DNA from 3 places in the Pseudomonas purpurea genome. Region 1 is predicted to be linked to each of the others. Evidence: predicted binding sites of a transcription regulator. Region 1 holds the regulator's gene; each other region holds the start of a gene.
The links. Region 1 encodes FliA, which starts transcription of late flagellar genes. Its sites were predicted from a motif close to CTAAAGTTTNNNNNNNNNNNGCCGNTAA; they were not measured.

Region 1 (5,578 bases):
GGCGGTTCCTGGTTTGCACGTGTTGGCGTACCAGGAAATTCCAGACAACAAGCAAGTGACCATCGTTGCGACAGTAGGGCCCAACGGCTGAGGTAGTGGTTTATGCAAGTTAAGCGTTTTTTCGCCGCCGATATGCGTCAGGCCATGAAACTGGTTCGTGATGAGCTGGGCGCTGATGCCGCCATTATTGGCAATCGCCGGATCGCCGGTGGTGTCGAGCTGACGGCTGCCCTGGATTACAAGCTGTCGGCTCTGGCGCCGCGCGTGCCGAACATTGAGCTCGAAGACGAGTTGCGCAAGACCCAGTCGCGCATTGTCACGGCCCAGGCTGAACTGAGCCTGCGTGGCGACAGCGACGCGAGCACCAATCGGCAGTTGTTCGCCGGTTTGCCGCTGACTGCGGCCGAGCCGTTGATCGAGCCGACCTACGCTGAACCCAAGCGTCCGGCACCTGCCCCTGCGGCGAGCGCTGGCGTTGATCCGCGCGCGTTCGACTCGATGCGTTTCGAACTCAACGGCCTGCGCGAGTTGCTGGAAGTCCAGCTCGGCTCCCTGGCCTGGAATCAGTTGCAAGGCAGCCGTCCGGCCCAGGCCAACCTCTGGCGTCGCCTGCAACGCATTGGCCTGTCTGGCCCGTTGTCCCGCGATCTGCTGGAACTGATCACCGAAATCGAAGAGCCTCGTCAGGCCTGGCGCATGCTGCTGGCGCACCTGGCGCGGATGATCAGCACGCCAGAAATCGAGCCGCTTGAAGAAGGTGGCGTGATTGCCATGGTCGGCCCTGCCGGCATGGGCAAGACCACCACTCTGGCCAAGCTGGCTGCCCGTTATGTGCTCAAGTACGGCGCGCAAAATATCGCACTGGTGAGCATGGACAGCTACCGTATCGGTGCGCAGGAGCAGCTCAAGACCCTGGGCCGGATCCTCAACGTTTCCGTGACCCACGTCGACCCGGGCCAGTCCCTGGCGCAAGCCCTTGATCCGCTGCTGCGCAAGCGTGTGGTGTTGATCGATACCGCTGGCCTGCAAGCCAGCGACCCGGCGCTGCGCATGCAGTTGGAAAGCCTGAACGGGCGTGGCATCAAATCGAAGAATTATCTGGTGTTGGCGACTACCAGCCAGAAACAGGTACTGACCGCCGCTTATCACAGTTACAAGCGCTGCGGGCTGGCCGGGTGCATCCTGACTAAACTGGATGAAACGGCAAGCCTGGGCGAAGTGTTGAGCTTGGCCATCAGTCACGAACTGCCCGTGGCCTATCTCACCGATGGGCCGCGTATTCCGGATGACCTGCACCTGCCGCGCCGCCACCAATTGGTCAGCCGCGCCGTCAGTGTGCAAATGCAGGAAGAACCCAGCGAAGAGGCCATGGCTGACATGTTCGCTGATCTCTACCACAGCCCGACCAAGCGGGTCGGCTGAGGTATTAATGAATAGATTTGTACCTACATCGACGGACTGCCATGCATTGTTCCAGTGTGAACGCGCAGCCAGTTATGTAGCCCGCGTCTAAGCAAGACAAGGTAAAGAAAGAACATGGGCAGCATGCATCCCGTACAGGTGATCGCGGTGACCGGCGGCAAAGGTGGCGTCGGGAAGACTAACGTGTCAGTTAACTTGTCCCTGGCTCTCGCCGAGCTTGGCAGGCGCGTCATGCTGCTGGATGCCGATCTGGGTCTGGCGAACGTCGACGTCCTGCTGGGGCTGACACCTAAACATACCTTGGCCGACGTCATCGAAGGCCGCTGTGAGCTGCGCGACGTATTGTTGCAGGGGCCTGGCGGTATTCGAATCGTTCCGGCGGCTTCCGGTACCCAGAGCATGGTTCACCTGAGCCCGGCCCAGCATGCCGGCCTGATTCAGGCGTTCAGCGATATCGGCGACAACCTCGACGTACTCGTCATCGACACCGCTGCCGGTATTGGTGACTCGGTAGTCAGTTTCGTTCGCGCCGCGCAAGAAGTACTGCTGGTGGTCTGCGACGAGCCGACCTCGATCACCGACGCCTATGCCCTGATCAAACTGCTTAACCGCGATTACGGCATGAACCGCTTCCGCGTGCTGGCCAACATGGCACAAAGCCCTCAAGAAGGTCGCAATCTGTTCGCCAAGTTGACCAAGGTCACGGATCGCTTCCTGGACGTCGCCTTACAATACGTCGGTGCCGTTCCCTACGACGAGAGCGTGCGCAAGGCAGTGCAGAAGCAACGTGCGGTCTATGAAGCCTTTCCGCGTTCCAAGTGCGCGCTGGCGTTCAAGGCCATTGCACAGAAGGTCGATACCTGGCCATTGCCTGCCAACCCGCGCGGGCACCTGGAGTTTTTCGTCGAGCGTCTCGTGCAACAAACGGCAGGACCTGTGCTATGACGGCCAGCGGTTACAACCTTTACAAGAAGTCGGCACGTGACGCCCAGTACGAATTGATCGAGCGCTACGCGCCACTGGTCAAGCGTATTGCCTATCACTTGTTGGCTCGCCTGCCGGCCAGTGTCCAGGTCGAGGATTTGATCCAGGCCGGGATGATCGGCTTGCTCGAAGTGTCAACCAAGTACGACGCAAGCAAAGGTGCAAGCTTCGAGACGTATGCGGGGATCCGCATCCGTGGGGCGATGCTCGATGAAGTACGCAAGGGGGACTGGGCGCCACGTTCGGTTCACCGCAATACCCGCATGGTCAGCGACGCAATTCGCTCGATTGAAGCTAAAACCGGCCGCGACGCTAAAGATCACGAGGTTGCGGCCGAACTCCAATTGAGTCTCGATGATTATTACGGGATTTTGAACGACACCTTGGGCAGCCGGCTGTTCAGCTTCGACGATCTGTTGCAGGACGGCGAGCATGAAGGGCTGCATGAGGATGGCGCGAGTGCTCATCTCGAGCCGTCGCGTGACCTGGAAGACGAACGTTTCCAGGCTGCGCTGGCGGACGCGATTGCCAATTTGCCGGAGCGTGAGCGACTGGTGTTGGCGCTGTACTACGACGAAGAGCTGAACCTCAAGGAAATCGGTGAGGTCCTGGGGGTCAGCGAATCGCGGGTCAGCCAGTTACACAGCCAGTGCGCGGCCCGTTTGCGGGGGCGTTTGGGGGAGTGGCGAGCGCGTTGACAGGCCGTATGGGGCGCTGCGAACGAGGCTGGTACGGCTTAGGCTGAACCGGTCTCGGCCCGTTGTACTCCAGACAGTTGTTGAGTGTTACGCCGGATTGATTGAAATGGCGCGTTCAGGTGCTGAGCGCGTTTAAGACTGCTTGGAGGTCGAATTGGACAAGAACATGAAAATCCTCATCGTTGATGACTTCTCAACGATGCGGCGGATCATAAAAAACCTGTTGCGTGACCTTGGGTTCACCAACACGGTCGAGGCAGACGACGGCACTACCGCCATCCCTGTACTCAACAGCGGCAGCATCGACTTTCTGGTAACGGACTGGAACATGCCTGGCATGACCGGTATCGATCTGCTGCGCCACGTGCGTGCCGATGAAAAGCTCAAGCACCTGCCCGTATTGATGGTGACCGCTGAAGCGAAGCGCGAGCAGATCATCGAAGCCGCTCAGGCCGGTGTTAACGGCTATGTGGTCAAACCCTTCACGGCCCAGGCGTTGAAAGACAAGATCGAAAAAATCTTCGAACGCATCGGTTGATGCATCCGCCACGGGGGAGCTATGGAGCACAACGAATCTTCACAGGGCGATTTTGAATCGACCCTGAAAAAACATGCCCGCGAACTGGTCGACAGCCTTGAAAAAGGCAAGTTCGGCGATGCGGTGCAACTGATCCATGAGCTCAATCAGACCCGTGATCGCGGCCTGTACCAGGAAGTTGGCAAGCTCACTCGCGAGCTGCACAGCGCGATCGTCAATTTTCAGATTGACCCGCACATGCCTCAAGCCGAGGAAGTGTCGCAGATCACGGATGCCACCGAACGCCTGTCCTATGTGGTCAAGCTGACCGAGGCTGCGGCCAACCGCACCATGGATCTGGTCGAGAACAGCACCCCGCTGGTCAATGGCCTGAGCACTGATGCCCAGGCCTTGAGTGCGGACTGGGGCCGGTTCATGCGGCGTGAAGTCGGTGCCGAGGAATTTCGTGAGCTGGCAAGACGCGTTGACGGTTTCCTGACGCGCAGCGTCGAGAACACTCACGTCGTGTCGAACAACCTCAATGACATTCTGCTGGCTCAGGACTACCAGGACCTCACCGGGCAAGTCATCAAGCGTGTGACCCAACTGGTCACCGAAGTCGAAAGCAATCTGCTCAAACTCGTACTGATGGCCAGTCAAGTCGACCGCTTTGCAGGCATCGAGCATGACCGCGAAGCGATGTTGGCCGAAAAAGATCCACAAAAACATCTCACGCAGGGTGAAGGTCCGCAGATTCATGCCGATAAACGTGAAGACGTTGTGTCCGGTCAGGACGATGTGGACGATTTGCTTTCCAGCCTTGGATTTTAGGTTTAGACCTGTAGGAGCACCCCATTAATGAGCTTCGGCGCCGATGAAGAGATCCTTCAGGATTTCCTGGTTGAGGCCGGCGAGATTCTAGAGCAACTGTCCGAGCAACTGGTCGAGCTTGAAAGCCGACCGGATGATGCGGACTTGCTCAATGCAATTTTTCGCGGTTTTCACACTGTAAAAGGGGGCGCCGGCTTCCTCCAGCTCAACGAGCTGGTGGAGTGCTGTCACATCGCCGAAAACGTGTTCGACATCCTGCGCAAGGGTGAGCGTCGCGTCGACTCGGAATTGATGGACGTGGTTCTCGAAGCGCTCGACGCGGTGAACAGCATGTTCAGCGAAGTCCGCGAGCGTTCACCGATCACGGCAGCAACGCCGGAGTTGCTGGCGGCGTTGGCTCGCCTGGCCGAACCGGCTTCGGCCGACGTTGCGCCTGTGGTCGAAGAAGTGGTGGAAGCGCCAGTCGCGGAAAGCGAATCGGGCGACATCACCGACAACGAATTCGAACAACTGCTCGACTCGCTGAATGCGGTCAAGGAGCAGGCCGAGGCCCCAGTGGCTGCGGCAGAACCTGCTGCGCCGGGCAGTGATGAAATTACTGATGCCGAGTTCGAGTCCTTGCTCGATCAACTGCACGGCAAAGGCCAGTTCGCGGCGGATGCCGTGGTAGCACCGGCAGCGCCGGCGGCACCTGTATCGACGCCAGCCAATACCGACATCACCGACGACGAATTCGAAGCACTGCTCGACCAGTTGCACGGCAAGGGTAACTTTGCCGTTGAAGCACTGGATTCGGCGATTGCTTCGGTTCCTGCACAAGCAGCGCCAACGGCGGCTGCGGCCGGCAGCGACCTGATCTCCGATCACGAGTTCGAGTCGTTGCTCGACGAGTTGCACGGCAAAGGCAAGTTCACCGAAGTGGCCGGTTCGGCCACGGCGGCAGTGGCTGCGCCTGTTGCCAAGGCAGCACCAAAACCGGTGGCCAAGGCGCCAGAAGCCAAAGCCCCGGAAGCCAAGGCTGAAGCACCGAAAGCTGCTGCGCCAGCAGCCGCGCCTGCACCGGCTCGTGCTGCGGCGACGCCGCCGCCGGAAAAGCCGACCAGTGAAGCCGAGACCACCGTGCGCG
Region 2 (5,578 bases), 1.4 Mb from region 1:
GGAACTGACAGCTGCCGAGAACCGTGCCATCTATTGGTCACGTTCGCGTGGCAAGCTCTGGCGCAAGGGCGAAGAGTCCGGACACGTGCAAACCCTGCATGAAATGCGCCTGGACTGTGACGCCGATGTGATCATCCTGATGGTCGAACAGATCGGCGACATCGCCTGCCATACCGGCCGTCAAAGCTGCTTCTACCGCGTCTATGAAAACGGCGACTGGAAGACAGTCGACCCGGTACTCAAAGACCCGCACGCCATTTACAAGGACTGAACATGAGCGACACCCTGACACGCCTGGCCCAGGTGCTGGAAGAGCGCAAAGGCGCCGCCGCCGACAGCTCCTACGTCGCCAGCCTGTACCACAAGGGCTTGAACAAGATCCTGGAGAAAGTCGGCGAAGAGTCGGTGGAAACCATCATCGCCGCCAAAGACGCCGCCATCAGCGGAGATTGCAGCGATGTAATCTACGAAACCGCCGACCTGTGGTTCCATAGCATGGTAATGCTCGCCCAACTGGGGCAGCACCCGCAGGCCGTGCTGGATGAACTGGACCGTCGCTTCGGGCTGTCTGGACACGTCGAGAAAGCCTCGCGCCCGTCCGACTGAACCATTTTTAGAGAGGAACGCAACATGGGCATTTTTGACTGGAAACACTGGGTCGTCATCCTGGTCGTCGTGGTACTGGTGTTCGGCACCAAAAAGCTGAAAAACCTCGGCACCGACGTGGGCGAGTCGATCAAGGGCTTTCGCAAAGCCATGAACGACGACGAAAAGCCTGCCGAGCCTGTCGTGCCACCGGCCGCTACGCCGCCCGCACAACCTCAGGCCTCGACCCTGAATGAGCCGCACACGATCGACGTGCAGGCCCAGAAAGTCGAAGAGCCGATCCGCAAAGACTCGTGAGCACAGACTAATGTTCGGTATCAGCTTCTCTGAACTGCTGCTTGTCGGCCTCGTTGCCCTGCTGGTGCTGGGCCCCGAGCGTCTGCCGGGCGCTGCGCGCACCGCCGGCCTGTGGGTCGGGCGCCTGAAGCGCAGCTTCAACGCGATCAAACAGGAAGTTGAACGTGAAATCGGTGCCGACGAGATCCGTCGGCAACTGCACAACGAACACATTCTGTCGCTGGAGCAGGAAGCGCGAAAAATCCTCAACCCGACCCAGGCACAGCCGACACCGGTTGAACCCGTGGTCGAGCAGACGATTCATGCGCCGACACCGGTCGCTGAAGCTGCGCCTGTTGCAGCGACTGCCGAACCCGCCCCTGTTGTTGCCGCGACACCGGTTGAACCTGTTACGCCTGCGGCTGCGCCTGTTGTGCCAGCCCCTCATGACCCAACACTGCCGCCGCGAGCCCCATGAGCGATCTTCCTGAAAACGACCAGCACATGCCGCTGGTTTCGCACCTCACCGAGTTGCGCACCCGCCTGCTGCGCTGTGTAGCGGCGATTTTCATCATCTTCGCCGGGCTGTTTGCCTTCACCCAGCAGATCTACACCTTCGTTTCCACGCCGTTGCGCCAGTACCTGCCGGCCGGCGCGACGATGATCGCCACCGACGTGTCGTCGCCGTTCCTCACGCCGCTGAAGCTGACCATGATGGTGTCGCTGTTCCTGGCGATCCCGGTGATCCTGCACCAGATCTGGGGCTTTATCGCGCCAGGCCTGTACAAGCATGAAAAACGCATCGCCGTGCCGCTGCTGGTGTCTAGCATCGTGCTGTTCTACACCGGGATGGCTTTTGCCTACTTCCTGGTGTTCCCGCTGATCTTCAAGTTCTTCGCCTCCGCCACCCCGGCCGGCGTGGAAATGATGACCGACATCACCAGTTACCTCGACTTCGTGATGACGCTGTTCTTCGCCTTCGGCGTCGCGTTCGAGATCCCGGTGGCCGTGGTGCTGCTGGTGTGGATCGGCGTGGTCAACGTCAGCTACCTGAAGAAAATCCGTCCGTACGTGATCATCGGCTGCTTCGTGGTCGGCATGATCCTGACCCCGCCGGACATCTTCTCGCAGACCCTGCTGGCCGTGCCGATGTGGCTGTTGTTCGAAATCGGCATCCTGTTCAGCAGCCTGATCACCAAACGTGGCGAGCATCCGGACGATCAACCGGCTGACGATCACAACGACCAGCCGCCAGCGACTCAACCGTGAACCTGCTGCTCCTTGAAGAGGCCGATTTCATTGCGGCCGACCGGGTCATCCTGCGCGATCGGCGCCTGACCCATATGCAGGAAGTGCATCGCTCGGCGGTCGGCGACAGCCTGCGGGTCGGGCGGATCGGCGGTTTGATGGGCTCGGCGCAACTGTTGCGCCTTGAACCCCACGAAGCCGAGCTTCAGGTGACCCTCGACCAGCCGCCACCGGCCAAACTGCCGCTGACCCTGGTGCTGGCCCTGCCGCGCCCGAAAATGCTCCGCCGGGTGTTCCAGACCGTTGCCACCATGGGCGTGCCACGGGTGGTGCTGGTGAACAGCTATCGGGTTGAAAAAAGCTTCTGGCAAACACCGTTTCTTGAACCTGCTGCCATTCGCGAACAACTGATCCTTGGCCTTGAACAGGCGCGGGACACCGTCCTGCCCGAGATAGTCATCGAGAAGCGCTTCAAACCCTTCGTCGAAGACCGCCTCCCGGCCCTCGTCGACGGCACGCTCGGCCTGGTCGGCCATCCTGGCAACTACCCGCCCTGCCCCCGAGGCCTGGACGAACCGGTTACCCTGGCCATCGGCCCGGAAGGTGGCTGGATTCCCTACGAGATCGACCTGCTGGCCAAGGCCGGCCTGCAACCGGTGCAACTGGGTGATCGCATCCTGCGGGTCGAAACAGCCGTCACCGCGCTGCTTTCCCGACTGTTCTAACGTCAAACACCGTTCCTGTGGCGAGGGAGCTTGCTCCCGCTTGGGCGCGCAGCGGCCACCGCTCTTCTCCAGTGAAAACGCATCCACCGGTTTCACGACGGCTGCGCCGCCGAACGGGAGCAAGCTCCCTCGCCACAGATGAATACCCACCCAGACATTGCGGCGATCCTACAGATTTCCGGCTGCCTGCCGATACCCTGCCTATAAGTCCAACCCGCGATAACAGGGAGTTCACAGCATGTACCGTTGGTTAGCAGAAAAGCTGGGGAATGTGAGCGTCAACCGTAAACTCGGCGTCGGCTTCGGCCTGGTGCTCCTGCTGACCCTGTTGATCACCGTGAGCGGATGGATGGGCCTGGGCAAAGTGATCGAGCGCGGCGACAAGCTCGGCTACATTTCCACCCTCAACGAGCTGACCAAAGACCTGCGCAACGCGCGTCTGGACTATGAAATGCGCCGTGGCGAGCAAGGCCCGGCGGCGGTCAGCGGCCTGCTCGACAAGCTCGATGCAGGCCTGCAAAGCGCCCTCAAGATGATCGTGCAACCGGCTGATGTAGCGATGCTCAACCAGCAAATCGACGCCGTCGGCGAGTACAAGCACGCGTTCAACGACATGACCCAGGCCACCTCTAACCGCGAGGCCGCACGTGCCAGGCTGGGCGCCACCGCCGACAACGCCGTGGCCCGTGTGGCGGAAGTCGAGAAGTCGGTTCTGCAAGGCGACAGCGTTGCCCAGTTCAACAGCGTGATCGACCTGAGCAAACTGATCCAGCAAGCACGCTTCCAGGTACGCGGCTACACCTACAGCGGCAAGGTCGAAGCCCAGCAACCTGCGCTGGACGCCATCGACGACGCCCTGAAAAACCTCGAAAGCCTGCCGGGCAAACTCCCGGAACAGCACATCGCCAACCTCCAGCAGGCCACCGACTCGCTCATTGGCTACCGCGCAGCCGTCAGCCAGTTCCGTGACTCCCAGGTTGCCAGCGCCGACGCACTCAAGCGCATGTCCGCGCAGGGCGACCACCTGATGGAACTGAGCGACCAACTGACCGCCTCCCAAACCAAGGTGCGTGACGCCGAAGCCGCGCAAGCCAAAAGCACACTGATTCTGGTGACCGCCCTGGCACTGGTGTTTGGCCTGTTCGCCTCCTGGGCCATCACCCGGCAGATCATCATCCCGCTGAACCAGACCCTCAAAGTGGCCGAGCGCATTGCCGCTGGCGACCTGACCCAGAACCTCAACTCGAAACGTCGCGATGAACTCGGCCAGCTGCAACGCGCCATGCAAGGCATGACCGTGGGCCTGCGCGAGCTTATCGGCGGGATCAGCGACGGCGTCACGCAAATCGCCAGCGCAGCCGAAGAGCTGTCCGCCGTGACCGAGCAAACCAGCGCCGGGGTCAACAGCCAAAAGGTCGAGACCGACCAGGTGGCCACCGCCATGCACGAAATGGCCGCCACCGTGCAGGAAGTCGCGCGAAACGCCGAAGAGGCCTCGGAAGCGGCAGTCGCCGCCGACCAGCAGGCTCGCGAAGGTGACAAAGTGGTCGGTGAAGCCATTGCCCAGATCGAACGCCTGGCCACCGAAGTGGGCAACTCCACCGAAGCCATGGGCCACCTCAAGCGCGAAAGCGACAAGATCGGCAGCGTGCTCGACGTGATCAAGTCCGTGGCTCAACAGACCAACCTGCTGGCGCTCAACGCCGCCATCGAAGCGGCCCGGGCCGGTGAAGCCGGTCGCGGTTTCGCGGTGGTGGCCGACGAGGTCCGCAGCCTGGCCCAGCGCACCCAGAAGTCGACCGAAGAAATCGAAGAATTGATCGTCGGCCTGCAAAGCGGCACCCAGCAAGTCGCGACCATCATGGACAACAGCCGCAGCCTGACCGACAGCAGTGTCGAACTGACCCGTCGCGCCGGTGGCTCGCTGACCAACATCACCCGCACCGTGTCGGCGATTCAGTCGATGAACCAACAGATCGCTGCCGCAGCCGAACAGCAAAGCGCCGTGGCCGAAGAGATCAACCGCAGCGTGCTGAACGTACGTGACGTCTCCGAACAGACCTCGGCCGCCAGCGAAGAAACCGCGGCGTCCAGCGTCGAACTGGCGCGGCTGGGCACCCATTTGCAGATGCTGGTGGGCAAGTTCAAGGTTTAGGGCCTGTACGAAAAGTCGCCGAGTGGCGATCAGGCAAGGCAAAAACAGGCGAGGAAGCGGAGTTTACGGGTTGTAAATGAGCATTCCGAGCCTGTTTTTAACGCAGCATGATCGACACGCAGGCAGTTCTCGTACAGAGCCTAGGAAGCACCGCCTATCACTGTGGCGAGGGAGCTTGCTCCCGCTCGGCGGCGAAGCCGTCGTAAATCCGGCTTACTGGATTCGTCTGACAACACTCGATTACATGGTTTTGGGGCCGCTTCGCGGCCCAGCGGGAGCAAGCTCCCTCGCCACAGGGAATTTCAGGGCTACAAAACCTGACGCAAAAACGCCTGCGCCCGCGGGTCCTTCGGTGCGTCGAAAAACTCGGCCGGTGCGGCATCTTCCAGCAACTTGCCGTGATCGAAGAACAGCACCCGGTCCGCCACTTCCCGCGCAAAACCCATTTCGTGGGTGACGCAGACCATGGTCATGCCTTCCACCGCCAGGGTCTTCATGACGTCCAGCACTTCGCCGACCATTTCCGGGTCCAGCGCCGAAGTGGGCTCGTCAAACAGCATGACCTTCG
Region 3 (5,578 bases), 2.5 Mb from region 1:
GCCGCGTGACCTTCGGGTCTCGCGGCTTTTTTGCAACTCGGCGGTAGACACCTGCGATGAACCCGAGGCTGGTTCCGGGCTTGAGCGTCATCGTGTAGCGACGCGCAAACGGGTCGCTACACGATGGCGCAGGCGGGTTGAATCAGGCGCTCAGGCGCGCCGTCACTTCGTTCAACTGCCCCGACAAGCCTTGCAGGTTATGGCTGGCGGCCTCGGTGCGTTGCACGTTGTTCAGATTGGTACTGGCGATGCTGGTGATCTCGGTCAGGTTGCGCGAAATGTCTTCGGCGACCGAGGTCTGTTCTTCGGCGGCTGTAGCGATCTGACGGTTCATGTCGCGAATCGCTTCCACCGACGCGGTGATGCGCTCCAGCATGGCGCCGGCCTCTGTCACCTGCTCGACGCTTTCTTCACTGCGCGACTGACCGCTTTCGATGGCCTGCGCCGCGTCCACGGCGCCGGTCTGTACGCTCTGGATGATCTGGTTGATTTCGATGATCGACGCCGCCGTGCGCTGGGCCAGGCTGCGTACTTCATCGGCCACCACGGCAAACCCGCGTCCGGCTTCACCGGCCCGGGCGGCTTCGATGGCGGCATTCAGCGCCAGCAGGTTGGTCTGCTCGGCGATCCCGCGGATCACTTCCAGCACCTTGCCGATACGCCCGCTGTCGGCTTCCAGACGACGGATGACCGTGGCGGTGTTGGCGATTTCGCCGCGCATCTGGGTGATGGTGTAAATCGTCCCCTGCATGACCTTTTCGCCCTGCTGGGCCGAATGGTCGGCGTCGTCGGCCGCTTTCGCCGCGTCGGCCGCATGCCGCGCCACTTCCTGGGCGGTGGCAGACATCTCGTTCATTGCCGTGGCCACCTGGTCGGTGCGGTTGAACTGCTCGTTGGTGCCGCTGGCCATCAGCCCGGCAATCGAGTTCAACTCACCGCTGGCGCTGTTCAGGTCGGTGGCGCTGCGCTGCAGACGGCTGAAGGTTTCGGCCAGGAAATCACGCAGAGTGTTGGCGGCAACGGCCAACCGGCCCAGTTCGTCTTGACGGTCGCTGCTCACGCGCTCGGCGAAACGGCCCTGGCTCAGTTGCGCGACGTACTCGATCAGCTTGCGAATCGGCTCGACCAGTTGACGGTTGACCAGCCACAGGCTGAGCAGGCCAATCAGCAGGCCCGAGACAAGCATCACGACGACGCCCAGCAGCACGGTGCGGTCGGCACTGGCACGGATCAACGCCGATTGCTCGACACCTTGTTTGCGCAGGTCGAGGACCAATTCACTCATCTGTTCGCTGGCAGCACGGTCCACGCCTTTGACGGCATTGTCCCCGACTGCTGCGTCGGCACCGGCGGCCACGTAAGCGTCACGGCCCTTCTGGTACGCGCCACCCAACACACGGTGGGCTTCACGCAGGCTTTCCAGGCGATTCTTGAGTGAAGCGTCGATGCCCCGCTCGCGGGTCAGCTCACCGAGGATCTTCTGGACATCCGCCTGGCGCTCTTCGAATTGCTTCCAGTATTTGTCCCGCTCGGCCGGCTGCTTGCCGCGCAGCAGGACGTTTTTCCATTCCTGAACCTGGGCCTTGAATTGCAGGTTGGCCTCATCGATCAGTTGCGAGGTATGCAGCGGGCCTTCGATCAGGTTGCTATAGCTCTGCACCCCGTTGGAGAGGAAGTGAAAGCAGGCCAATGCGATCAACAGCATCGCAAACAGGCTGCCGCTGAGCAGTGCCAGGATTTGAGCTCTCAGGGATTTGTGCAAAAACATCGAGTGATACTCATGACAGGGATGAGGCACGCACCGCACGGGCATGCAAAGTGTCCGGACATCCCTGTCAGCAACGCTCTGGCCCACGGCCAAGAGCGCGCAAGTTAACGTCTATGCCATCGGCGCTGCGGGGGCTTTCTTGAGGCCATCCGACCACCGGTCGAAGGCAATTTACCGGCGCCGTCAAACTGTCACAAAACGGTCAAACAGCCTTGCAATGATGCGGCTCAAGTGAGCCTGTGAACGTTCTGACAGGCACTTCCTGCCAGCGAGACTCAATGAACCACAGCATTGACCACCGTCACCGCGATTCTGACCTGTTCGGCCTGCTTTACGGCTTCAGTTTTCGCCCTGGCGAGCGCGGCCGCGAGATCGATTCGGCCAAGGCGTTGCAGTATTTGCAGGCCCCGGACGACCCCGAGCAGTTCCTCTGGCTGCATTTGAACCTGGCCCACGCTGCGTGCGAGCGCTGGATGAAAAGCCACCTGGCGCTGCCGGACGAATTCTTCGAGGCGCTGCACGAAGGCTCACGTTCAACCCGCATTGAACACGTCGATTCCGCGTTGCTCGCGGTGGTCAACGATGTGGTGTTCAACCTCAACAGCATGGTGTCCTCGGACGTCTCGACCCTGTGGGTCTGCGCCCGCAGTCGGTTGATTGTCAGCGCGCGCCTGCAACCGCTGCACTCGGTGGACAAGCTGCGTTCCTCGGTCAAGGCCGGCGAGTGCTTTCGCTCGCCACTGGAATTGTTGGTGCATTTGCTGCGCGACCAGGGCGAAGTGCTGACGCAGATTGTGCGCAAGACCAGCCAGAGCGTCGATCAGATCGAGGATGAGTTGCTGTCCTCGCGCCTGTCCACCAACCGCGCCGAACTGGGCGCCAACCGTCGGGTGCTGGTGCGGTTGCAGCGGTTGCTGGCGCTGGAGCCCGGTTCGCTGCTACGACTGCTGAACCGGCCGCCGCCCTGGTTGCAGAAGGACGACGTCAAGGAGCTGCGCAAGTCCACCGAGGAGTTTGCGCTGATCATCAACGACCTCACGGCCCTCAGTGAGCGGATCAAACTGTTGCAGGAAGAAATTGCCGCCAACCTCAACGAACAGAGCAACCGCACGCTGTTCACCCTGACTGTGGTCACCGTGCTGGCGCTGCCGATCAACATCATTGCCGGTTTCTTCGGCATGAACGTCGGCGGGATTCCGCTTTCCGGCGACCCACAAGGCTTCTGGATCCTGGTCGCGCTGGTGGCGACCTTCACCGTGCTGGCGGGACGCTGGGCGTTTCGCAAGCGCCAGGATTATTGAGTAGTCCTGCTGCAAAACCATCCGTTTGACGGACAAGAACCAGGTCGACCACTTCGGCGCCGACACCACTGGCAAGCTGCACCTGTTCACGCAACTGCTTTAAACTGCGCCCCATTGGAAAATCCCGGGAAGGAGCACCGCCCCGGGATTTTTTTGCGCCGTCGAAAAGCCAACGCCGGCCTTTCGTCGAAAACCCGCTGTCCCTGACCGTTATTGACTCAACACAAAAGCAATCGGACTTCAGTTTGTTAGCCTCATGCCGACTTAGATAAGACTCGATGCACTCAGGAGGGGAACCGTGAATCTGTACATCAATCAGCTTCAGAAGAAAGCTGACTTTAAAGAAGCCATCTACGCCGGTGACATTTTCCTGAATACCCAGCTCACCGCGGCCAAAGAGCTTTGTGCCTTTGCCCAGGAGAGCATTACCGCCGCGTTTGACGGCGAAACCAACCACCAGGCGCTGCATACGCTGATGCCGGTGGAAGAATTCGTGGTACTGGTGACTCGCCTCAAGGGCCAGTTCACCAACAGCCTGCGTGCCAAAGAGCTCATTCGCAGCTTCACCGACGAGATTGGCGCAGCCCCCGAAGAATTCATCTTCGACGTACCGCGTATCCGCGTCGTGCCTAACTACGACTACCTGCACGCGGGCGTCAGCTATGCCTACAAACCTCATCGCGATACCTGGTACGGCGGCGTCGATTGCCAGATCAACACCTGGATGCCGGTTTATACGATTCAGCCTGACCAGACCATGATGATCAACCCGGCCTACTTCGATGCCCCGGTGAAAAACACCTCGGCGCAATGGAGCCTGTCGGACTGGATTGACGTGCAACGTCAACGCGCCAAGGACAACGTCAAGGAAGAGGTGCGCCAGCACCCGGTGCCCACTGAAGCGATCAACACCGCGTCGGAAATCCGCATCGCTGGCAACACCGCTGAAATGCTGATTTTCTCGGGCTCGCACCTGCACGGCACCGTGCCCAACTACACGCAACAGACCCGCTTCAGCGTGGACTTCCGCCTGATGCACCTGGACGACCTCAAGCACAAGCGCGGCGCAATCAACGTCGACAGCGCGTGCCCGGATGTCGGCGCCGGTTTCAAAGACTATTTCCACGCCCACGACTTCTCGAATTTCCAAGGAACCAAATAATGACCAAGCGTCGCATTACGCCTGCCGAGGCCCAATACAACGAAACCCGCGCCGGCGTTCTCAAGCGGGTCGACGCCGAGTACGTGGCCGATGCCCCTTTCGTGTTCGCCAACCGCATCGGCGTGACTGCCGCGTTGTCGCGCATGGAACTGTTCAAGAAAGTGGCCGAGATCCCGGGTGCCATCGTCGAGTGCGGCGTGTACAAGGGCAACTCGCTGATGCTCTACATGCACCTGTCGATGATCCTGGAACCCTACGCGATCAACCGTTCGATCGTCGGCTTCGACACCTTCGAAGGCTTCCAGAGCATCAACAAGGACGAAGACCCGGCCGACGTCAACGAGACCATGTTCTCCGACACCGACCAGTCGCTGATCCAGGACATGATCGACGCCAACGACCTGCTGCGTCCGGTCAACCGCATCCCGCGTTGCGAGCTGGTCAAGGGCGACATCTGCAAGACTGCACCTGAGTGGGTCAAGTCCCGTCCGGACCTGGTCGTGGCCATGCTGATCCTCGACACCGACCTGTACGAGTCGACCAAAGTCGCGCTGGAAACCTTCCTGCCCTACATGCCAAAAGGCGCCATCGTCGTACTGGACGAAGTGGCCTACCGCAACTTCCCGGGCGAAACCAAAGCCCTGCGCGAAGTGTTCGACCTGAACAAGATCGAACTCAAGCGCCTGCCATTCGACTCCTGCGTGGGCTACTTCCACGTTTGATCGAACCCGAGCCGCCCGCCCCTCCCGCCATGGGAGCGGGTCGGGCGCCGCTCTGTTTGCCTACCTGCGCAAACCCTCCCGCCTCAGGCCATCCGCCGTTCCAGCATCCGCGCCCGCAGCACGTCATACGCCCAGTGATAGATGTAGGTGTACGGCAGGAAAAACAGCAACACACCGATATCCAGGATCAACGCCTGCATCAGGCCGACGTTCAGCCACCAGGCAATCAGCGGCACACTGACCGCCACCAGCCCGCCTTCAAACAGCAAGGCGTGCAAGACCCGGGTCCAGGCACTCGGGGCCAGCGCCAGGCGTTTGAGCAGACGGTCGAACAAACCGTTGAACACCACGTTCCAGGCCAGGGCGATCAAGCCAATGGCAATCGTCGCGACGCCCATGTCGACCACGGGTTTGTCCATCAGCCACGCCAGCAGCGGCGTACACAACAAGACCGCCAACAGCTCGAAACCAATGGCTTGAAAAACACGTTCGGAAAAAGATTTCTGGGTGCTCATGATCAAGCTCCATGGGTGAATGTGGTTGCCATCATCTAGCACCATGACGATACTTCATAACCAATAACCATCGACCAAGGCGATAGTTTATGGCCTCACATGAAGTCCTG

Region 2: the regulator FliA is predicted to act here: its motif matches at 3,024-3,051, upstream of AABM54_RS01980 (methyl-accepting chemotaxis protein).
Region 3: the regulator FliA is predicted to act here: its motif matches at 1,885-1,912, upstream of AABM54_RS19240 (methyl-accepting chemotaxis protein).

What each region holds. Positions count from the first base shown of each region.
Region 1 covers NZ_CP150918.1:1,838,879-1,844,456, forward strand. The annotation lists gene flhA (flagellar biosynthesis protein FlhA) at 1-91, shown strand, start outside; gene flhF (flagellar biosynthesis protein FlhF) at 103-1,422, shown strand; gene fleN (flagellar synthesis regulator FleN) at 1,537-2,367, shown strand; gene fliA (RNA polymerase sigma factor FliA) at 2,364-3,104, shown strand; gene AABM54_RS08220 (chemotaxis response regulator CheY) at 3,271-3,642, shown strand; gene AABM54_RS08225 (protein phosphatase CheZ) at 3,664-4,452, shown strand; gene AABM54_RS08230 (chemotaxis protein CheA) at 4,480-5,578, shown strand, end outside.
Region 2 covers NZ_CP150918.1:438,922-444,499, reverse strand. The annotation lists gene hisI (phosphoribosyl-AMP cyclohydrolase) at 1-271, shown strand, start outside; gene AABM54_RS02005 (phosphoribosyl-ATP diphosphatase) at 274-606, shown strand; gene AABM54_RS02000 (twin-arginine translocase TatA/TatE family subunit) at 631-903, shown strand; gene tatB (Sec-independent protein translocase protein TatB) at 914-1,360, shown strand; gene tatC (twin-arginine translocase subunit TatC) at 1,357-2,151, shown strand; gene AABM54_RS01985 (16S rRNA (uracil(1498)-N(3))-methyltransferase) at 2,148-2,855, shown strand; gene AABM54_RS01980 (methyl-accepting chemotaxis protein) at 3,094-5,010, shown strand; gene AABM54_RS01975 (amino acid ABC transporter ATP-binding protein) at 5,319-5,578, opposite strand, start outside.
Region 3 covers NZ_CP150918.1:4,293,901-4,299,478, forward strand. The annotation lists gene AABM54_RS19240 (methyl-accepting chemotaxis protein) at 143-1,768, opposite strand; gene AABM54_RS19245 (transporter) at 2,047-3,069, shown strand; gene AABM54_RS19250 (hypothetical protein) at 3,368-4,231, shown strand; gene AABM54_RS19255 (TylF/MycF/NovP-related O-methyltransferase) at 4,231-4,953, shown strand; gene AABM54_RS19260 (multidrug/biocide efflux PACE transporter) at 5,037-5,468, opposite strand; gene AABM54_RS19265 (LysR family transcriptional regulator) at 5,558-5,578, shown strand, end outside.